DNA from 2 places in the Clostridium sp. TJA085 genome. Region 1 is predicted to be linked to the other one. Evidence: a T-box and tRNA genes for the amino acid it is inferred to sense, from the RefSeq annotation. Region 1 holds a T-box; the other holds one or more tRNA genes.
The links. The T-box of region 1 lies ahead of tyrS (tyrosine--tRNA ligase). A T-box ahead of a tRNA ligase gene usually reads a tRNA of that ligase, here a tRNA-Tyr.
Positions count from the first base shown of each region.

Region 1 (12,275 bases):
GCTTTTTGATAACTTTGATTCATTAGCTCATATAGATTATCCTTGTAGATATTTACACTTTAAAGACAATAACATATATTTATCTGAATATGAAAATTACATAAATGAAATTTTTAAAGTTTTAATTAAAAAAAATAAAGTTATTGAATTAAATACTAGAAGGTTAAATGATAAGAAAGCTATTGATTCATTAATACCTATATATAAAAGATACAGAGAATTAGGTGGCAAGTATGTAACAATAGGGTCTGATTCACACAATAAAGAATCTATTGGTAAAAACTTTGATGTAGCCTTAAATATTATAAAAGAATGTAACCTTACTCCAGTTTACTTTAAGGAAAGAAAAATTCATATTATAAAATTATAAAAATAAGGTTATCTATAACGAGAGAATTTATTATCCCCTCGTTATGGACAACCTTATTTATTATTTTTATGTAATTTCATAAAATCTTTCTTTATGTATAGAAAATCTTCTAGGTCATTTAAAAATTGAAATAACATAGCTCTATTTTCAAATTCTTCTCTTGTTTTTGGAAGATCCATTTCTTTATATCTAGCTCTTAACTTATTTAAATTATATATAAGTTCTATACAATCGTTATTTGAATATATATTATTTGCAATATTTTCAGTAAACTCTGCCATTATTTTTGTTTGGTCATAAGTTATAGAAAATCTTGAAAAGTGAGAATTCATTCTCTTTATAGTTTCTAATTGTTTACTTCTCATTTCTATATAGTCTATATAATAATATTCATTTTTAAATATATAATTATTATTTATCTTATATGCTATTTCTCTAGTTTCTTCTATTACTCTATCTATTTCTCTAAGTCTTTTTCTTTCATTTATGGGAACTGCCTTTATTAATAAACTCTTTGACATATCGTTTATTATATCCCTATAAGTCTCTTCTATTTTTTCTTTATTTTTATTAAATTCATCACTTAAAGATGGCATATATAAGTTAAAAAGTGAAGCTACTCCTATTCCTATTAAAGTAACTAGTTCCTCATTTATTATCCATGTTAAATCTATATTAGAACTTACAAGAAGATGTGTTGATAAAACAGCTCCAACCACCATACCTTCTTCTACTTTTAAAATTTTAGTAGCAGGAATAAAAATAAGTAAAAATAACCCAAATACTATTGAATCATTTCCAAGCATAACATACAAAATATAAGACAATCCAACTGCTATAGTTGCAGCTATTAATCTTCTAAAGCCAACTAATAATGCTTCTTTTTTTGTTCTTTGTATACTAAGTATTGCTATTATCCCTGCTGTAACACCAAACTTTAATCCTAATGCTTCTGCTATCATTATAGCCATAGTAGCTGATGTAGCCATTTTAAATGTATTATTAGTTAAAATTTTCATATATTCCCCTAAATTATTATTTTAAATTTTCTTTTATTTTCATAAAAGCATAATCTAAAACAGATTCTAAATTATTATTATTTTTTCCTCCGCCTTGTGCAAGTATTGAATTTCCACCACCTCTTCCATCAATTAAACTAATTGAATCTTTAAGTAAATCATTCATACTTATATTTACTCCCTTTGAGCATGAATAAATCAAATTAGCTCTTTCACCATTTTTAACTGCAAATAAAGCTATTACGTTATCACACTCTGAAAGTTTTGTAGCTATTTTGCTAATATATTTCACATCTTCATTATCATATATTTCTTTAATTACAGATATATTTCCTATCTTAGGCGAATTTTCGATAAGTTCCTTTCCTTTGTAATCTGAAATTTCTAATGTAAGACTTCTATTTTTACTATTTAGCTCTTTAACTTCTTCATTTAATTTTTTAATACTATTTATAGCTTCTTTATCATTACAACTTAAAAAATTACATATACTCCTTGAAAATTCATCTTTTTTTAGATAATCTATTATGGCTCTATTTCCTGCTAAATATTCTATTCTTGTATTTCCTTTGTGCTTTTCAAATCTTAAAAGCTTTATACATTGAAGTTCTATAGTTCTACTTGGATGTACTCCACAACATGCATTTATATCCAAGTCTTCAATTTTTACTACCCTAATCTTTTCATTTGTTTTAGGTAAATCTCTTCTAAGTCCTAGCTTTTTAAGTTCTCTTTTCTCAGGCAATAAAAACTCAACCTTTAAATTTTCATTTATCATTTTATTAGCAAACTGCTCTGCTTCTCTTATTTTTCCTTCAGTAAGTTCTCCAACTATATCTATGGTACTTATTTCTTTTCCTAAATGAATTCCAGCTGTATTTTGATTAAACAACTTAAAGAAACATCCTGAGAGAGTATGTTGTGCTAAGTGCTGTTGCATATAATCAAATCTTCTTTCCCAATCTATTTTACATTTTACTTTATGTATTTTTATTGGTTTTTTATTTAATACATGAACTACATTTCCGTTTTCTTCATAAACATTTATAACTTCACAATTTTCTATAAAGCCTATATCACAAGGTTGACCTCCCCCACCTGGAAAAAATGCAGTTTTATCCAATACAACATTGTATTCACCATTTCTTTCTACTACATTTTCAATTTCAGCTGTAAATTCCTTTATATACTGATCTATATAATATAATTTTTCCAAAAATAATCTACTTCCCTTCTAACAGTATTGTACATAGTATATCATTTATACACTAATAAATGTAACAAGAGCTTAAATACTCTATAAAATATTTAAGCTCTTACTTTATTAATATTTATTATAATGAGTTTTTGTAAAATTTAAATCCTCTAATTTATAAGCTAACTTTTCTTCATCCTTATAACCTAATGTAATTATATTTAATACTGCCATATTACTTGGTATATCTAAAACTTCTCTTACAGCATCTTCTGATGATATATTTCCAGATTTTCTATTTCTAATTTGTATCCAGCAAGAACCAAGTCCTAAATCTTCAGCTTCCAACATAATATTTGTTGATGCAATAGATGCATCTTCAATCCAAACATTACTTTTTTCAAAATCTGCTAATACTACAATAGCCACAGGTGCTGTCTTTAATGCAACTGTCCCTTTATCTTTGCACCCTTCTAATTTCTCTAATATATTTTTATCATTAACAACAATAAATTCTACTGGCTTTTTATTCATTGAAGATGGTGCAAGAAGTGCTCCCTTAAGTATTTGTTCTAATTTAAAATCTTCCACCATTTTATTTTTATATTTTCTTATACTTCTTCTTTTACTTAATAATTCAACCATAATCTAACCACCCTTTATAATATTTATTTTATTATACTATAAAAAATGAAGCTGCTATTATAATATAAACTGCTAATAATTGAACCCCTTCTAACCAATTTGATTCTCCATCTAATGCAACTTTATTTGCTATTAAAACAGAAACTATTAAAGCAACAAGTTCAAAAGGATTAAATACTATACTCATTGGCGTAAAAATCAAACTTAAAAATATTAATACTGGTGCAACAAATAATATTATTTGAAGACTTGATCCTAATGCTATTTCAACAGAAACATCCATTTTATTTTTAAGTGCCATAACTACTGCAGTACTATGTTCAGCTGCATTACCTATTATAGGTATTAATATTATACCTACAAAAAATTCACTTAGCCCTAAAGTTTTAGTTATAGGTTCAACTCCGCTTACTAAAAGTTCACTTTCTATAGCAATTAAAACTGTAGATACTGCTAAAATTAAAATTGATTTTTTCATTGACCATTTAGCATTTCCACCTTCTTCAACTTCTGAATTATATAGGTCCTTATGTGTAAAAAATGAAAAAACTAAACTTAGTATATATATGAGAAACATAATTATAGCTACTATAATACTAAGTCCTTCATATTTTGTATTTAATAATTCCGGACTTACAGTATGAGTAAATATTGCTGGTATACTAAGTCCTATAACTGCAAACAAAAGCATACTAGAACTTATATCTATAATCTTTTCATTAAATTTTTGAATTTTATATTTTAATCCACCAGCTAACATACTAGCTCCTAAAACTAATAAAACATTTCCTATAACTGAACCTGCAATAGATGCTTTTACTACATCAAATAATCCACTTTTTAAAGCAAAAAATGATATTATAAGTTCTGTTGCATTACCAAATGTAGCATTTAAAAACCCTCCTATTTTAGGTCCTGTATAAAATGATATTTCTTCAGTAGCTTCCCCCATAAGTCCTGCAAGAGGAATTATTGAAAGTGCAGCTAATATAAATATTATTGTTGGAGATACATGCATAAATTCTGCAATAATACTTATAGGAATAAATATTAATAAGTATTTTAATATTTTCATATTCAAACCTCTTCCTAATTTAAATTTATATAAACCTTTAATATACAAAATTCTATAACTTAATTTAAAGCTTTTAACTATTATTTTGACTTAATATAATAGTTTTCTTATTTAAAAATTATACAATATAAATATTAATAAATTTTAAATAAGAAAACTATTAACTTCTCTAATTTCTTTATTTTAAATAACTATATTTTTATATAATTAAATTTTACAAACTAACCAAATATTAATTTAAATTGAAATATTTTTTAAATATTATTGACTATAAAAATTTATAATATTATAATGAATTCATATAACAAAAAATTATTTGTATTGTAATAATATTAAAGACTATGAAAAGAACAAGTAAAAATATCTAAGATTTAACAGAAAGTTGCCGGTTGATGAGAGGCACTAAATCAGTTATTTTGAATACATCTTGGAGTCATACATTGAACCCTATTATATTTTAATAGGAATTAGATGTTATCGGTTAAGAACCGTTATTAACTTATTAAGATGTTACATACTATTTATTTGTATGTTTCAAATTAAGGTGGTACCGCGTGAGTAATCTCGTCCTTATTGGATGAGATTTTTTTATTTTATTCAAATTAAAAAACTATATAAACATAGTTTATATAGTTTTAATAAAAGATTTAATAATTAAGCATAATTATTGATCTTCTACAATATTATTTTTTCCCAAATATAATTATATTGTTTTTTTTAAAGAAGGTCAATAATTAATGCTAAATATATAAATTACATTAATTATTGGAGGTAATGAACATGGAAAGAAATGTTTTAGATGTTCTAAAAGAGCGTGGATACATTAAACAATTCACACATGAAGAAGAAACAAGAGAATTACTTGGAAAAGAGAAAGTTACTTTTTATATTGGATTTGATCCAACTGCAGACAGCCTACATGTTGGGCATTTTATAGCAATGATGTTTATGGCTCATATGCAAAAAGCTGGCCATAGACCTATCGTTCTCGTTGGTGGTGGAACCGTTACTATCGGTGACCCAAGTGGCAAAACTGATATGAGAAAAATGTTAACTGATGAACAAATTCAACATAATGTTGAGTCAATAAAAAATCAACTTTCAAAATTCATAGATTTTGAAGATGGAAAAGCAATATTAGTAAACAATGCTGATTGGCTTAGAGGTTTAAATTACATAGATTTCTTAAGAGAAGTTGGTGGACACTTTACTGTTAACAAAATGTTAGCTGCTGATGCTTTCAAAAGAAGATTTGCCCTTGATAGAGGTTTATCTTTCTTAGAATTTAACTATATGTTAATGCAAGCTTACGATTTCCTTATTTTAAATAAAAAATATGGTTGTAAGATGGAGCTTGGTGGAGATGATCAATGGTCAAATATGATTGCAGGGGTTGATTTAGTAAGAAAGAAAAAAGGTGAAAGCGTATATGCTATGACTTGTACCCTACTTACTAATAGCGAAGGTGAAAAAATGGGTAAAACTGTTGGTGGAGCTTTGTGGCTTGACCCAAAAAGAGTTTCTCCCTTTGAATTCTTCCAGTACTGGAGAAATATCGCTGATGTTGATGTAGAAAAATGCTTAAAACTTTTAACTTTTGTTCCACTTGATGAAATAGATAAATTATGTTCAGTTGAAGGCTCTGCTATAAATGAAGCTAAAAAGAAGTTAGCTTTTGAAATAACTAAATTAGTTCATGGTGAAGATAAAGCAAAAAAAGCTTTAAAAGCTTCAGAAGCACTCTTTGAAGGTGGTATTAATTTAGAACACGTCCCTACTATTGAATTAGAAAATACAAAAATCGGAAACAACTTAATTGACATACTAGTTGAAGTTAAAATCTTCCCATCAAAATCAGAAGCTAAAAGGTTTGTAACTCAAGGTGGTCTAACTTTAAATGATGAAAAAGTTCAAGACTTTGGAAAAACTTTAGAAAAAGAACACTTTAATCAAGGCTTTGCTATGATAAAAAAAGGTAAAAAAGGCTTTACTAAATTAATAATAAAATAATATTTCTTAATTAAACCATTTATCAAAGGATATCGAAAAATACAAAATCGATATCCTTTTCTTTCATTACTATAAACTTGTATATATTATTTTATAATATCAATTTAACTTTTTATAAATATAATTTAAAATCTAATATATTAAATAAATTCATTCTATTTTTTCACATAAATACTCTATAAAAATTTACTTTTATGTATAATTCACAAAAAAATACCCATTATAACTATTAAAAATTTATATAAAAATAATTTAATATCACTCTAAAAAAATTTAACAATATTATTACTGTTTATCTATTTTATTGAACAAAAGTTGTTGTATAGTTTTTTTGGGGCTAAATTTATATATTATTTTCAGGAGGATTTTTTATATGAAAATTAATACTTCAGACATTAAACAAATAGAAAAAGTTTATGGAAAAATAAGTCCCTTTGAGTTTAAAGATAAACTTATAGAAATTGCAAAAAAAGATTTAGATGTTAGTAAACGTCCTTTACTTGATGCTGGAAGAGGAAATCCAAACTGGACATGCGCAACACCACGTCAAGCCTTCTTTACTTTTGGTCAATTTGCTGCTCTTGAAACTCAAAGAGTTTGGAAAGATGGAGATCTTGCAGGTATGCCTCATAAAAAAGGCATATATAATAGATTTAAAGAATTTGCAGATGAAAATATAAATTCACCAGGTATAGAACTTTTAATAAATATAATAGAATATGGTATTAATAATAAAAATTTTGATGCTGATTCTTGGGTTTATGAACTTACAGATGGAATAATCGGAGACAACTATCCATTCCCTGATAGAATGTTAAGTCATATAGAAAGCATAGTTCATGATTATTTAGTTAAGGAAATGTGTTCTTCTGATTTTAGTAATTCATCCTTTGATATATTTGCAGTAGAAGGTGCAACTGCTGCTATGTGTTATATATTTGATTCATTAAAAGCAAATGAACTTTTATGCAAAGGAGATAGAATTGCTATAATCACCCCAGTATTTACCCCTTACTTAGAGATACCAAAAATACCAAGATATAGCCTTGATATTATACAAATTAAAGCAAATGAAAATCCAAATACCGGTAACTATTCATGGCAAGTACCTTCCGAAGAATTAGAAAAACTTAAAGATAATTCTATAAAAGCATTGTTTATAGTAAATCCTGGGAATCCTTCCTCTGTTGCTTTGACAAACGAAAGCAAAGATAATTTAATAAAAATAGTAAAAGAAAATAATCCAAATTTAATAATAATATCAGATGATGTTTATGGAACTTTTGTGCCAGGTTTTCGTTCATTAATGGCTGATTTACCTTATAATACAATTGGAGTATATTCTTTTTCAAAATATTTTGGTGTTACAGGTTATCGTCTCGGAACTATCGCTCTTCAAAAAGATAATGTTTTAGATAAATTAATTAGAGAACTTCCTAAAGAAAAGAAAAATCTAATTAAATCTCGTTATAAAGATTTATCTACAAATTGTGATAATATCCCTTTTATTGATAGATTGGTTGCAGATAGCAGACAGGTTGCTCTTAATCATACCGCTGGTCTTTCAACACCACAGCAAGTACAAATGGCTTTTTTCTGTGCCTTTGCACTACTTGATAAAGATGATAATTATAAAAAGCTAACAATAGAAATTTGCCGTCGTCGTAAAAAATTATTGTTTGATGGCTTAGGAATTGAACTTAAGGATAATAAATATAGTGCTTACTATTACACTGAATTTAATATACTTAAATGGGCTAGAAATTCTTTTGGTGAAGATTTCGCTAATTACTTACAAGATAATTATAAATTAGTATATATACTTTATGAATTAGCTAAAGAATGTTCGATAATAGTTTTATCTGGAAGTGGTTTTGATGATTCAGAATGGTCTCTTAGAGTTTCTCTTGCAAATCTAGATGATCAAGAATATTATACTATAGGTAAAGTAATGCGTAGACTTATGATAAATTTAATTGAAGAATGGAATTCTACAACTAAATAAATTTTTAAATTTAAAATTAAGGGTTAGCAAACTGCTTACCCTTTATCTATTTATACTAATAATTTTAAATATAAATCGTAAATTTTATAAAGTATTAATTATAATCTTAATTTTATTTATTAAACCATGCTTTTGGTGATTCATTAAAATAATGTGGATTAAACTCTATAATTTTATATTCCTGTATTCCATTTATATTAAAAGGTTCATTTGATAAATATTCTTGTACCATTTGTAAGGACTCTAATTTAATAACAAACATTCCTCCACTCATGTCTTCTTTAAGTCCAGACATTAATATAAGTCCTTCATCCATAGCTTTTTTAGTATAATCCATATGTTCTTTCATAATACTATCATTTATTTTATCTACATTTTTTAATATACCTTCAACTATAAAATATTTCATTTATTTTTCCTCCTAATCTCATTATTAAATATCTATCTATTACTTTCCATATTATATTTTAATATAACTAACTTTATTTGGTCATAAGTTATATTGCTTGGTAATGCTTCTTTTATTGGCTTTATCTTTAAATATCCAATATCTTTTACTTTTTCTAATATAATTTTTTCTTCTACTTCAGTAAAGTATTTATTAAAATTAATATTAAAATCGACTTCAAACCCTTCTGATACATATTGATTTATGTGAGATATAATAGTTGATATTGTGATTTTTCTATTGCTTGCTATTTCTTCTAAAGACATATTATCTTTAATCATATTTACTGTTATTTCATAAGATTTTTGCTTTTTTATTTTTTCTTTATTATTATTTAAATTTTCATTGTCCCATTTTTTATCTATATTATTTTCATTTATATAATTTTGTATTTTACTTATAAAAATATTTCCATACTTCTCAATTTTCTTTTCACCTACTCCACTTATTTCAATAAGCTGAGTATTATTAATAGGCATTCTAATACTCATTTCCTTTATAGTATTATCTCCAAAAACCATATACGGTGGTATTTTTTCACTTTCTGAAATATCTCTTCTAAGTTCTTTTAATATATTAAATAAATCATTATTTTCTATTAATTTAATTATCTTTCTTTGCTCTTTAAATAATACAGTTTCACTTCCCTTAACTACTTCAAGAGATTTTGAATTTGGTTTAACAACAGGATACTCACCACCATAATTAATATATCCATGAGCAATTAAAGTATTTATAAAATCCTTTAATTCTTCTTTTGAATAATCTTTCATTATTCCATAAGTAGTTAATTCATGTAAGTTTAATTCTTTTATCTTTTTATTATTAGAACCTCTTAATACATCAATTATCATCCCTATTCCATAAGGTCTTTTCATTCTATATATACATGATATTACCTTTTGAGCATCTATTGTCTTATTAACAACTTCTCCATCTGATTCACAATTACTGCAATTATTACAATCTTCTTTAAGCTCTTCCCCAAAATAACTAAGTATATACTTTCTATAACATCCATTAAAATAAACTAAGTCTGTCATGCTTTTAAGTTTTGATAATTCATTTAATTTTCTATTTGGATTTACTGTCCCTGTTTCTATAATATATTTTTGAGTTTGAACATCGCCAGGTGAAAATAACATTATACATTCTGAAGGTTCTAAATCTCTTCCTGCTCTTCCTATTTCCTGATAATACCCCTCTATATTTTTAGGCATATTATAATGTATTACATATCTTATATTAGGTTTATCTATGCCCATACCAAAAGCATTAGTTGCTATCATTAAATTTGTTTTATCATATACAAAATCCTCTTGATTTTTCTTTCTCTCATCATCAGATAACCCAGCATGATATTTCCCGAGAAATAAATTTTTTTGTCTTAATAAGTCATATAAATAATCAACTTCCTTTCTAGTAGCACAATATATTATTCCTGATAGATCCTTATTTTTATCTACATAGTCTAATATATATTGTTTTTTATTAACTCCTTTTTCTATTATTATTTTTAAATTTTCCCTGTCAAATCCTGATATAAATACTTTTGGATTATTAAGATTTAAAAGATTTATTATATCTTCTCTAACTTCTTTTGTTGCTGTTGCAGTAAATGCTGTAACTATAGGTCTTTCTTTTAATACTTCAATAAAATTTTTAATTCTTCTATAACTACTTCTAAAATCATGTCCCCATGCTGATACACAATGTGCTTCATCTACGGCTATTTGTGCTATATCTTTATTTGATATTATATTTAAAAATTCTAATGATTCTAGCCTTTCTGGTGCTACATATAATATTTTTATATTTCCATCTTCTATATTTTTAAATGTATTTTTCATTTCAATATCTGAAAGCGAAGAATTTATATATGCAGATTCTACTCCTATACTATTTAATGTATCTACTTGATCTTTCATTAAAGATATTAAAGGTGAAACTACTATAGTTATTCCTTCTTTAAGTAAAGCAGGAACTTGATAACAGATGGACTTTCCTCCTCCTGTTGGCATTATTGCTACAACATCATTCCCATTAATTATTTCATTAATTATTTTTTCTTGACCTTTTCTAAAATTACTATATCCAAAATACTCTTTTAAGATTTTTAGTGCATTACTCAAAACATTTCTCCTTTTTCACACTTTACTTACTATCATTATAGACTAATTAATTAAATTATAAAAAGGAATTGTATATACAATTCCTTTTAGTCAATTTTTATATTCCCTCTATTTAAGATTTTCTTATATACATTTAACATAAATGGTTCTCTTTCAGTACATTTTTTTAAATCTTTTAAAGAAATCCACTTAACACCACTATTTTCATCTTCTTTTATTCTAAGTTTTTCATTCTCATCACCTTCAAAAAGATATGCAATTGACAAATGAAGATGTGGTGATACAAATTCTCCTCTTTTTATATGTCCTTCAACTGTAAGTATATCTATTGATGCTATTCCATTATAAAGTAACTTTGCACCTTTAAGCCCTGTTTCTTCTTCTAATTCTTTAAATGCAACCTTTAAAAAATCACTATCACCATCCATATGTCCACCTGTCCAAGCCCATGATTTATAAATATTATGATAAGCCATAAGTGCTTTATCTTTATTTTTATTTACTACAAAAGCCGAACTAGTTAAATGACAAACAACATTTTTCCTTGTTAATACATCATTAAAATTATTTATACACATTAATATAGCTTGCTTATCTTTTTCCTCTTGTTCATTTATTGGAATATATTTTTCTATTTCTTCTTTAAACCTCATAACTTCTCCCTATAATTTATATTTCTTATAAATTTTTTTCCATAACAACTAGCTTATCTACAATATTATAGCCATTTTTCTCATAAAAACCTTCTGTCATATCTCCTCTAGATGTCCATAAATATATATTATTTATACCTCTATCTTTTAGCCTAACAGTAAATTCATTTAATACTTTTTTTCCTATACCTTTTCCCTTTTTAGAATGATCTACACAAAACTCCTTTATATTAAAATGCATTCCGTCATAATAGTATTCATGGTTTCCCAAAATCATAGCAACTATTTCATTATCTAAATAGCATACAAGCCCATACGCTCCTTCACAATTTAACATCTGCTGTAATCTTTTTTTAGCAGTATCCTCTGTCCACTTATCATTCCACGGAGGTGCATTAAATGATTTTACATAAAGCTTTGAAACTTCTTCTAAATGTTCTATATTAAAAATTCTATACCTCATAATAATACCCCTTATTTTTATATATCTATATTTTTTATAATTATATCATTTTTAAAATAATTTAATTATTATTTTTTATAATTTAATATTTTTCTTTAGCTATAATTTATAATAAAAATTTAAAGGACTTTAATTATTTTTATTAAAGTCCTAAAATATACTTATTATATTTCTTCACCATCAAAAGTTTTATATCCTGAAGGCTTTTTACTATTTCCTACATTGTTTTGTTTTTCGTGTAACCTTTGTCTTCTTTCTCC
Region 1 is NZ_JBZEEZ010000001.1:1,117,497-1,129,771, forward strand. Features, by position in the region: gene AC4FQW_RS05745 (histidinol phosphate phosphatase) at 1-370, shown strand, start outside; gene AC4FQW_RS05750 (aromatic acid exporter family protein) at 424-1,389, opposite strand; gene AC4FQW_RS05755 (alanyl-tRNA editing protein) at 1,406-2,605, opposite strand; gene AC4FQW_RS05760 (nitroreductase family protein) at 2,714-3,229, opposite strand; gene cax (calcium/proton exchanger) at 3,261-4,304, opposite strand; T-box leader at 4,637-4,879, shown strand; gene tyrS (tyrosine--tRNA ligase) at 5,085-6,314, shown strand; gene aspD (aspartate 4-decarboxylase) at 6,688-8,319, shown strand; gene AC4FQW_RS05780 (YciI family protein) at 8,432-8,728, opposite strand; gene recQ (DNA helicase RecQ) at 8,761-10,899, opposite strand; gene AC4FQW_RS05790 (NUDIX hydrolase) at 10,986-11,552, opposite strand; gene AC4FQW_RS05795 (GNAT family N-acetyltransferase) at 11,578-12,015, opposite strand; gene AC4FQW_RS05800 (clostri-philic family protein) at 12,180-12,275, opposite strand, start outside.

Region 2 (12,275 bases), 240 kb from region 1:
TTTACTAATCGCAATTTTAACACATAGATTTTTAATAGTCAATATTTTTATATTGTATTATTTTAATTAAATATATAAATCCATTAAATTATATTTAAATTTAATCGATTTATACTGAACTAATTATATTATCTATATTCATTTTTAATTCATTCCAATTTTTTATAAAATTATTTAATTCATTTATTCCCTCTTCAGTTAGACTATAGTATTTTCTTTTTGCACCAACACCAGAATCCTTAATAGTTGCAGTTAAAAATCCGGATTTCTCCAATCTTAAAAGTAAAGGGTACATAGTTCCCTCTGAAGCATTATCGAACCCATATTCTTTTAAAGTTGATATTATTTCATATCCATAAGTTTCTTTCTTATATATTATAGCTAATATGCACCCTTCTAATGTTCCCTTAAGCATTTGTGTTTTTTTATTCATTTATATCAACTCTTTCTTTATCCCTCTTCTTTTTTTATATTCTTTCTCATTAATATATTCATTTAATTCATATAAAATCCCAAATGGTAATACTAAAAAATATATTTTTGTATCAATTAAATTTATTTGCGGAACTATTGTCTTAACAGTTATCATTATAGCAAATGAAATCATAGAAAATAAAATAATGAATTTTATTAATTTGTTATCTATTTTTTTAAAATTTACATCAGATTTGATTTTATAATTCTTTATAGAATCTTTTTTTATCTCTAAAAATACTAAATAGCAAATTATACTTATTATTAAATTTGAAATTAATTGATTAATTGTAAGATTATAATTTAAAGTAAACCCTTCATCTTTGAATAAAGTTATTCCTTGAGTAATTAAATAATTTATAGTAAATAAAACAGCCATGGATATTAAAAATACCTGAACTTTAAAATTATTTATTATTTTATCAAATCTACTATACTTAGATTTTATTTCGTTAATTATATTATCACAAAATTTTATATAATTATCTCCTATCAAATAATTTATATCTTTATTATCATTCTCTGACTGTATAATCATATCCCCTATTTCTATTAAAGTTTCTTCTATATCTATATCCTTTAAACCTGATAATCTCATATATATTATAATTTCTTCATATATTATTTTATCTTTCTCTCTCATTAATCGACTTAACTTATTTATTTCTTTTAAATATACACCCTTTATACTCATCTTATTCACTTCCCTTATAAAATCTATTTATAATTATATATACATTGTATTACAAGGTATATACTTTGTCAAACAAGGTACTAAGGAAAATAAAAAAAGCACTAAGAATACTCTTAGTGCTTGGTGGTGGAGGAAGGATTCGAACCTTCGAAGTCAACTGACAACAGATTTACAGTCTGCCCCCTTTGGCCACTCGGGAACTCCACCTAATTTGGAGCTGATGATCGGACTTGAACCGATAACCTGCTGATTACAAGTCAGCTGCTCTGCCAATTGAGCCACATCAGCATATTTATTTTCATCTTTAAAAGTTAATGGTGGGCACAACAGGGTTCGAACCTGTGACCCCCTGCTTGTAAGGCAGGTGCTCTCCCAGCTGAGCTATGCGCCCATAAATAAATGGTGGTGGAGGAAGGATTCGAACCTTCGAAGTCAACTGACAACAGATTTACAGTCTGCCCCCTTTGGCCACTCGGGAACTCCACCAGCTTTTAAAGTTTTAAGTCGTTTGGCTTACTCGCTCAACCGACAATAGTTAGTATATAGTTAACTCATATTTATTTCAAATTAAAAACCATGCCATTTAACAGAATTATTTTTATTTAACTTTAAAATTCTATCTTTTTCACCATTTTACTATAAAACTTATATTATACTAATTGTTCTAATAATTCTATATTTATATATGGTGAAAGTATCTCTTTTACTTCATTGTAATCCTTTTTTGTAAGCCTAAGCTTAATTATTTTAAAAGCTTCACTAACTCCTCTAAATTCATCTTCATTTTTAATACTATTTTTTATTTTTTCTCCATCAACTGTTGATATCTTTTTTGCAACAGACAATAACTTAGTTTTATCTTTTAAACTTAGACTTTCAAATATCTCATTTTTATTTACATTAAATATTTTTACGCTCGCTTCGCTTGATTTACCTTCATTGTTATGATTAATATCTTTTTTTATTTCTTCATTATAGTTTAATTTATTATCTTTCTCATTTAGTAAATTTTCTTTTTTATTTTTAATAGATTCATCACTTAATTTTGATTTATCCCCTTTATCTTTAATATTATCCTTACTAACAACATCATTCTTTTTATTGTCTTCTATATTTTTATCATTACTACCTTCCCCTACATTATTAACTCTTGATTTTTCTATATCAATAATATTATTGCTAGGAGTCCAAAAGCTAATAAAATAAATAGTCAAGGATGTTGCCATTGCTAATAAAATTGTTATTACTAATTTTTTCATATTTATGTACACCTCCTATATTAGATATTGTCCATTTTACTTTTTCTTATTCATATCTTCTATTCTATATTTCAATTTCATATATATATTTCAAGGAGGTGTATATATGGAAAAAAAGGTTCATTACAATGACCCTTTTGCTTACTATACAATTGCTCAATCTATACTAGAATGCTTCTCTGAAAATTTAGTTATTGTTTGTATAGGTACTGACAAATGTATAGGTGATTGCCTTGGGCCTTTAGTTGGAACATTATTAAAAGAAAGTATGCTACCAATTCCTGTTTATGGTTCAATTGACTCTCCAATTCATGCATTAAATATAGATAAAAAATTAAAGTCTATATTATCTGACCATCCTAACTCATACATTATAGGTATAGATGCTTGTTTAGGTGAAGAATCTTCTATAGGTGAAGTTCACATTCGAGATTTTCCTATTAGGCCTGGAAAAGGTGTAGGAAAATCATTACCTGATGTAGGTCAAAAATCCATAGTTGGTATTATAGATTCAAATGAACATGCAGATTTATTTTATAAACGCTCAATAAGACTATCATTTGTATTTGATATTGCAAAAGTTATTTCAAAAGGTATTTTACATGCTTATTATGAATACAATTATCAAGAAAAAAAAACATTATAAATACCCCTATAAAAGGGGTATTTATAATGTTACTCTATTAAAACTACTTCTTCGCGATTTACAATTTTATCTAATTTATCAATATATCCTAAAACAGAACCTGTACCTTCTGCAACAGCTTCAATTGAATTCTCTGCAACTTTAACTGAAACGCCTGTTTCTACCTCTATGAGTTTATCTAATCCTTTAAGTAATGAACCTCCACCAGTCATTAAGATTCCTTTTTCAATTATATCTGCTGATATTTCAGGTGGTGTCTTCTCAAGTACTGACTTAACGGAATCTACTATCAAATTAACTGTATCTATTAGAGATTCTCTTATTTCTGTTGAATTTAACATAATCTCATCTGGCAACCCTGTTCTTAAATTTCTACCTTTAACTGAGATTTTCTCTTCTGCAGAATTATCAAAAGCTGATCCTATTTCAATTTTAATTTGTTCTGCTGTTTTTTCACCAATCATTATTTTATATTTATTCCTTACATACTTTATAATAGCTTCATCAAACTTGTCTCCTGCGACTTTTATTGATTTTCTAACTACTACTCCGCCTAATGATATTACTGCAACATCACAAGTTCCTCCACCTATATCAACTATCATATATCCATCTGGCTTAGTTATATCAAGGCCTGCGCCTATTGCAGCTGCAAGGGGTTCTTCTATAAGATGAACATTTTTTGCACCAGTATTTCTTGCTGCGTCCATAACAGCCCTCTTTTCAACTTCTGATGCTTGTGATGGTATACATATCATAACCTTTGGCGCCATTATCTTTTTGCTTCCACAAGCTTTTCTTATTAATTCTTTTAACATTTTTTCAGTCATATCATAATCTGATATAACTCCATCTTTTAAAGGTCTAACCGCAACAATATTTCCTGGTGTTCTTCCAATCATTTTTCTTGCTTCTTCTCCAACTGCTAAAACCTTTCCATTATTTCTATTAATTGCAACAACTGAAGGCTCCTTTAATACTATACCTTTTCCTTTTACATAAACTAATACAGTTGCTGTTCCCAAATCTATCCCTAATTCACTTCCTGTTTTCCAAAACCACATTTTAAAATCCACTCCTAATTTATTTATATATTAGAAAATTTTACACTTTTAATATAAAGTAAATTATATATTGAATGTGGATTTAATTCAACTTACTTATTTAACTTTAAGCTTCTTAATAATAGTCCTATTCAGCTGATTTATATTTCATTTTAGTAGCTTTTCCACCTCTTATATGACGCTCTGCTTTATTAAGTTCTAAAATATTATGAGTCTTTTCAGCAATTATAGGGTTTATTTTAGGTAATCTTTCGGTCATATCTTTATGAATAGTGCTCTTACTTACTCCAAAAACTTTAGCAGTCTTTCTTATTGTTGATTTCGAATCTATTATATATTGTGCTACTTCTAAAACTCTTTCTTGAATATAATCTTTCAAGAGTACTACCTCCTTAAATTTATATTAACCAGCCATATTAAAATGGCTGATTAATATTTTTCACCTAATTATTTTTTATAATTAAAGTATTTTAATGGATCTACTTCTGTGTATTTGTTGTTCTTATTTAATAAAACTTTTAAATGTAAAAAGTCTTCTTTAACACACATCTTTAAAGTGCTTGATGTATTACCAATTTTTCCAATTTCTTGACCTTTAGTAACTTTATCACCTTTTTTAACTTTTAATGCTTTATCTAAATTTGCATAAGATGTTCTCATTCCATTTGCATGTTTAACTACAACAGTAACGCCATAAGTAACATCATTTTCGACAATTTCATCAACAACTCCAGCTTCAGCTACTTTTACAGGAGTTCCAAATTTTGCTTTAACAGATATTCCACCATAGCTATAACTTGAATCTCCCTTTTCTCCATCTTTTACAACCTTTCCATCCTTAAATAGGTATGGTTCGTTATGACCTTGTAGTAATATTCCATCTACAGGTTTAGTAAAATTCATTTTATTAGTATTTCCTACAGCCTGACTTGTTTGTTTATTTTCTTCTTTCTTGTTGTTTTGTGTACTATCAACTCTTTCGGAATTCTCCATAACACTATCAACTTTTCCTTCTTTATTTTCCTCAACATTAAGTGTTATCTCTTGTTGTGATTGAGTTTGTGATTGATCTTCTTTATTATTTGTTGCACTTTTTATTGCTATAGCTCCACCTATAGTGATTACACATAATCCAACAAATAACGCTACATAAAAACCTTCTTTCTTAAAGAAGGTTTTTACACCTTTAAATTTTTCATTTAATCCATTTAATTTTTTGTTCATAATAAACACCTCCTTTTCGTATTGTGTCCATAATATGAAAAATAATACATTTTTAATAAAAATTATAATAAAAAGAGTGATATTTGATTTTTAATCAAATATCACTCTTTAAATATCTATAAATTTATTTGAATTTTACCTTACCAATTTCAATATCAGTATAATAATGCTTTAATATATCATCATATTTTTTATTATTTTTGGCCATTATATTCGCTCCCCATTGACTCATTCCAACTCCATGCCCGCTACCTTTACAAGATATATTAACATTATCTTTTGAAAACTCCAAAGTAAAGTTTGCAGATTTTAAATCGAACATCTTTCTAAAATCTGTTCCTTTAATAGTTATATTTCCTATCTTAATTTCTTTTACAGATCCCCCCTCAGTTCTTGATTTTATTTTTACTTTACTTCTTATATTTTTTTCTGTAAGACCGGCTTTAGCATAACTTGTATTTATTATATTTATAAAATCATTGTTATTTATTATTTTTTCTGATTCATAAGAATTAGAAACTTCTTCCCCCTTACTAAAAACAGATTTCAAATAAGGTACCTCAGATGAAAATACATCTTCAGCATTTTCTGTTTTTCCAGAACTTGTTGAAAAAAATTGTGGATATAAAACAAGTTTTCCTTTATATATTAATACCATATCCTTTGTTTCATTTATTGCTTTTTTTATTTTTTCATAATTATTCTTACGTTCCTTATCACTCCACTTTTCTAACCTTTCTTCTTTACTCATATATGCCTGACAATGGACAGCATCACATATTTCCCCACCTTTTGCTTCCTTACAATTATTAAGCCTTTTACTATAATAAAATGTCCTAGCAGCTATAGCCTGAGCCTTTAATGCTTCCAACTCAAAACTCGCTGGCATCTCGCTTGAAACAACACCTAACAAATATTCTTCTACAGGAATAGTTTCAATTTTATTAGTACTATGCCTAAATACTTTAACATTCTCCTCACCCTTTATATTTATATTAATAATAGAACTATCATTTAAATTTTCATTTGAAGTAAAATTTTCTATACCACTTCCCATAAGTATATATGGAATAATAAGAATAAATACCATAATAAATAATGTTGTTATACATATATCTTTAATATTTTCTATTATATCTTTCTCCCTCATTCCCATTCCCTCCTCTTTATGTATACAATTTATTTATATGATTTTTAAATAAAAATAGTACATTTAAAGCTATATTTATGTAAAGCACATAAAAAAATAGAAGGTATTATACCTTCTATTTTTTTATTCTATAAACTTCTGCACCAAGATTTCTAAATTTTTCTTCTATATCTAAATACCCTCTATCAATATGATATATATCAGATATTTCTGTTACTCCATCAGCAACTAAACCTGCTAATATCATAGCAGCACCAGCTCTTAAATCTGTGGCTTTAACTTCACATCCAGTTAATCCTCTTACACCTTCAACAACTGCAACTCTACCATCAATTTTGATATTAGCTCCCATTCTTACTAATTCAGGAACATGCATAAATCTATTTTCAAATACTGTTTCTGTAACTAAACTAGACCCATTTAAAATTGATAATAAAGCCATCATCTGAGGTTGCATATCTGTTGGAAATCCTGGATATGGTAACGTCTTTATATCAACAGGCTTTTTATCAAACCTACCATCTACTATTATTCCATCCTCTTCTTCATTAAATATAATTCCACATTCTTTTAACTTTTCTATTAACGGTCTTAAATGTTCTTCATTTATATCATTTATTTTTATAACGCTATTAGTCATTGCTGCTGCAACCATAAATGTTCCAGCCTCTATCCTATCATAAATAGGTTTATATTCTAATCCTTTTAGTGAATCTACACCTTCTATTGTAATCTTTCCAAGTCCAGCACCTTTTATTTTGGCTCCCATTGAATTTAAAAAGTTAGCTAAATCCCATATTTCTGGTTCTTCAGCAGCATTTTCTATAATTGTAGTTCCACTTGCTAAAACAGCAGCCATTATTATATTTTCTGTAGCTCCAACTGATGGAAAGTCTAAATATATTCTATTTCCTATTAATCTTTTTGCTTTTGCTTCTATATAACCATGTCCTTTTATTATTTCTGCACCTAAAGCAGCGAATCCCTTTAAATGCAAATCTATAGGTCTACTTCCTATATTACATCCTCCAGGCATGGCAATCTTACAATATCCAAACCTTGAAAGCATAGGTCCCATTATCAAAAACGATGCTCTCATTTTTCTTACTAATTCATTTGTTGAATCAAAAACCTTTATACTGCTTGTATTTATTTTTAAAGAATTATCTATTTTTGAATAACTAATGCATGCACCTAACTCTTTAAGTAAATTTAATATAACTTGAACATCTTCTAACATTGGCGTCTTTTTTATTATTATATTGTTTGGAGATAATATTGTTGAAACTATTATTGGTAGTACTGAATTTTTAGCTGAATTTATATTAACTTCCCCTGATAGTTCTTTTACACCTCTCACTATAATCTTTTCCATATTTTCCTCCATAATAAATTTCTAGTATGTTGTAAATATAACTGGTGTACCTATAACAAGATATACTCCTGTGTTATATTTCATAATTCCATAACTTAGCTTTTCTCCATTCTTTAATGTTTCTTTTCCTACATATCCATTTTCAATTTTTAATAATTCTTTTTTTAATTCTATATTATCTATATCAAAATTATCTGTATTGGATATTTCTCCCTTATAATATTTAAAGTATATTTTATTTCTAACTTTACTTGATAAAATATTATCTAATTCTCTTTTTAAATCTTCAGTTGACATACATTTATTTTTATTTATTATGAAGCTTTCAACAAATGTAATATTATCTTCTTCCCAAATTTTTATTTCAATAATATTATTACTTTTTAAATAAAAATGATATTTATTATTTATATTTTCAATTTTATATTTATCACTCATCAATCCTAATATTCTATTTAATTCATAATCTTTATTTGATCCAATATTATATTGTAACTTAACTCCATTTTCATTAAATTCAGTTTTATTAATCAAAAAATTTTCTAATTGATAAAAAGATATATTTTCTAAATTATTAATTGAAACTCCTGATAAATTAATAGAAAAAATAATAATATAGATGAAAAAGTTTTTTATCCCCATTATCCCCAACTCCTTACATCATAATTATTATCATTTTTATATTTTATTATTCATATAATTTATCTTATACTATAATATATAATTTTTATTATTTTTTGTGATACATTGTCATAAAATAGCTATAAATGAAAAAAGACTTAGGTAATATTACCTAAGTCTTTTTTTATCTTTTCTTTAACTCTAATCTTGTTAAAGCTCTAGCTAATGCTAATTCAGCTCTTTCTTTATCAAAGTTTTCTTCTTTCATATGCTTTTCAGCTCTTTGTTTTGCCTCTTGTGCTCTTCCTGAATCTATTTCTTCTCTAGTTTCAGAAGCTTCGCAACAAAAATCTAAAACATTCTTTTTAAATCCAATTACACCAGTTGAAGTAAATAGTTCTATTTTTTCACCATTAGATCTAGTTATCTCTGTAATACATGGTATTGTATTGATTACTATAGATGCATGGTTTGCAAGTATTTCAACTTTGCCATTTTCAGTCTTTGTTAAAATACTTATAACATCTTCTTCAAACTTAATTTTGTCTGGTGTCATTATCTTCAGTTTAAAGGTATTTGCCATATCGCATCATCCCCTTACGCTAAAGTTTTTGCTTTTTCTATAGCTTCTTCTATAGTTCCAACAAATAGGAACGCTGATTCTGGTAATTCATCATGCTTACCTTCAATAATTTCTTTGAAACCTTTTATTGTATCTTGAATTGTAACATATCTACCTTGCATTCCAGTAAATTGTTCTGCAACTGTAAATGGTTGAGATAAGAAGTTTTGAACTTTTCTTGCTCTACTTACAGTAACTTTATCTTCATCTGATAACTCGTCAACACCTAGTATAGCTATAATATCTTGAAGTTCTTTATATCTTTCTAATATATGCTTAACTTTTGATGCAACTTCATAATGTTCTTCTCCAACTACTCTTGGATCTAATATTCTTGAAGTTGAATCTAGTGGGTCAACTGCTGGATATATTCCACGTTCAGCTACACTTCTTGATAAAACTGTTGTTGCATCTAAGTGTGTAAATGTTGTTGCTGGTGCTGGGTCTGTTAAGTCATCAGCAGGAACATATACTGCTTGAACTGATGTGATTGATCCATGAGTTGTTGATGTGATTCTTTCTTGAAGAGAACCCATTTCAGTAGCTAGTGTTGGTTGGTAACCAACTGCTGAAGGTATTCTACCTAATAAAGCTGAAACTTCTGAACCAGCTTGTGAGAATCTAAATATATTATCTATGAATAATAACACATCTTGACCTTGATCTCTAAAATATTCTGCCATTGTAAGTCCTGTAAGAGCAACTCTCATTCTAGCTCCAGGTGGCTCATTCATTTGTCCAAATACTAATGCTGTATTTGCTAAAACTCCTGAATCTTTCATTTCATAGTAAAGGTCATTACCTTCTCTTGATCTTTCTCCAACACCTGTAAATACTGATAATCCACCGTGTTCTTTAGCTATATTATTTATAAGTTCTTGGATAAGTACTGTTTTACCAACTCCAGCACCTCCGAATAGACCTATTTTACCACCCTTTTGATAAGGAGCTATAAGGTCAACAACCTTAATCCCTGTTTCAAACATTTCTGGCTTAACTGATTGCTCTGCAAATGATGGTGCTGGTCTATGTATTGGATAGAACTCTTTTGCTTCAATTTTTCCAGCTAAGTCTAAATCAACTGGATTTCCTAAAACATTAAATATTCTACCTAAAACAACTTCACCTACTGGAACAGAAATTGGCTTTCCTGTATCTACAGCCTTCATTCCTCTTCTTAATCCTTCTGTCGCTTCCATAGCTATTGTTCTTACTATATCATCACCAACGTGTTGCTCAACTTCTGTTACTAATATGTTTCCGTCCATTTCTATTTCAATAGCATTATATATGTTTGGAAGTGACTCAGTATTAAATTTTATATCAACTACTGGTCCAATAACTTGAACTACTTCTCCTATATTATTAGGCATATGATTATACCTCCTCACTATTTTTGTGCTTCTGCCCCACCTACTATTTCTGCTATTTCTTGGGTTATAGCACTTTGTCTTATTCTATTGTATTTTGTATGTAATGAATCTAATAAGTCATCTGCATTCTTTGTAGCGCCATCCATAGCTGTCATTCTTGCAGATTGTTCACTAGTTTTTGCATTTAAAATACAATTAACTAATTTAGATTTTAAATAAAAATCAAAAGTTGCCTCTATTGAAGATTCACTATGAGGCTCTACCATGAAACCTCTATCTTCTTCAATTTCATCAAATTCTATAGGTAATAATTTTTCTACCTTTACAACTTGAGAAACTGGAGATGTAAATTCTGTATATACAACATTAATTTCTCCAACTTCATTTGAATTATATAATCTTAATGCATGTTTATAAATCATTGAAACTTCTTTCATATCACTTGTTTCTTTTATATCAACATATTCTGCTACAGTTTGGAAACCATATCTCTTCATATAAGATACACCTTTTTTTCCTAAACACATAACTAAGCTATCTGATTTTTCATCTCCAACGTGATTCTTAAGTCCTAATGCAACACTAACATTATATCCTCCACATAATCCTGAATCTGATGTTACAACAATATATAACTTTCTTTTTGACTGTCCACCTTTAAAATATATACCTTCTTTTTCAATATCAACTGATGAAAAAGCTTCTTGTGCTATATTTTTAGTAGCTTCAAAATATTTGTTATTTTTGTTTAATTCCATTCTGACTCTTCTTAACTTAGAAGTGGCAACAAGTCCCATGGCTTTTGTTATCTTTTTTGTATTTTCTACTGACTTAATTCTACGCTTTATTTCAATAAGTCCAGCTCCTGCCATACCTCCACCTCCTAAAAGATGGCATAGCTTATAATAAGCTATGCTTTATTTTAAGAATATTTTCTTGAATTCAGTAATTGCTTCTTCTAGCTCTTTCTTAATTTCATCATTTAAGACTTTCTTAGCTAAAATTTCTTTTCCTAATTCTCTATGTTGAGTATCCATATATTCTAAGAAATCTTCTTCAAATTTTCTTACATCTTCAACTTTTATATCTGATAAATAATCATTTACTGCAGCGTAAAGAATCATTATTTGTTTTTCAACTGCCATAGGAGAATATTGTTTTTGTTTTAAAACTTCAACCATTCTCTTACCTTTTTCAAGTCTTCTTGCAGTATCTGGGTCTAAATCTGATCCAAATTGAGCAAATGATGCTAATTCTCTATATTGTGCAAGTTCTAGTCTTAATGTACCTGAAACTTGTTTCATAGCTTTAATTTGTGCATTACCACCAACTCTAGATACAGATATACCTGCATTAACAGCTGGTCTTTGTCCTGAATAGAAAAGATCTGATTCTAAGAATATTTGACCATCTGTTATTGATATAACATTTGTTGGGATATAAGCTGTTACGTCTCCTGCTAATGTTTCTATAATTGGAAGTGCAGTTAATGAACCTCCACCATTCTTCTCTGAAAGTTTAGCTGCTCTTTCAAGTAATCTTGAGTGAATATAGAAAACATCTCCAGGATAAGCTTCTCTTCCTGGTGGTCTCTTAAGTAATAATGACATTGTTCTATAAGCAACAGCGTGCTTTGATAAGTCATCATATACAACTAATACATCTTTTCCTTGATGCATGAAATGTTCACCAATTGAACATCCAACATAAGGTGCTAAGTATTGAAGTGGTGCTGATTCTGAAGCTGTAGCTGCTACAACTATTGTGTAATCC
Region 2 is NZ_JBZEEZ010000001.1:1,353,471-1,365,745, forward strand. Features, by position in the region: gene AC4FQW_RS06865 (PadR family transcriptional regulator) at 110-433, opposite strand; gene AC4FQW_RS06870 (hypothetical protein) at 434-1,168, opposite strand; tRNA gene AC4FQW_RS06875 (tRNA-Tyr) at 1,290-1,375, opposite strand; tRNA gene AC4FQW_RS06880 (tRNA-Thr) at 1,381-1,456, opposite strand; tRNA gene AC4FQW_RS06885 (tRNA-Val) at 1,484-1,559, opposite strand; tRNA gene AC4FQW_RS06890 (tRNA-Tyr) at 1,569-1,654, opposite strand; gene AC4FQW_RS06895 (hypothetical protein) at 1,819-2,427, opposite strand; gene yyaC (spore protease YyaC) at 2,534-3,073, shown strand; gene mreB (rod shape-determining protein MreB) at 3,103-4,137, opposite strand; gene spoIIID (sporulation transcriptional regulator SpoIIID) at 4,265-4,516, opposite strand; gene AC4FQW_RS06915 (peptidoglycan DD-metalloendopeptidase family protein) at 4,585-5,361, opposite strand; gene spoIID (stage II sporulation protein D) at 5,486-6,511, opposite strand; gene murA (UDP-N-acetylglucosamine 1-carboxyvinyltransferase) at 6,627-7,886, opposite strand; gene AC4FQW_RS06930 (hypothetical protein) at 7,908-8,528, opposite strand; gene AC4FQW_RS06935 (ATP synthase delta/epsilon chain alpha-helix domain-containing protein) at 8,692-9,090, opposite strand; gene atpD (F0F1 ATP synthase subunit beta) at 9,105-10,502, opposite strand; gene atpG (ATP synthase F1 subunit gamma) at 10,520-11,374, opposite strand; gene atpA (F0F1 ATP synthase subunit alpha) at 11,420-12,275, opposite strand, start outside.
Region 2: it has a tRNA-Tyr gene. The T-box ahead of tyrS (tyrosine--tRNA ligase) is inferred to sense a tRNA for this amino acid. The anticodon was not compared.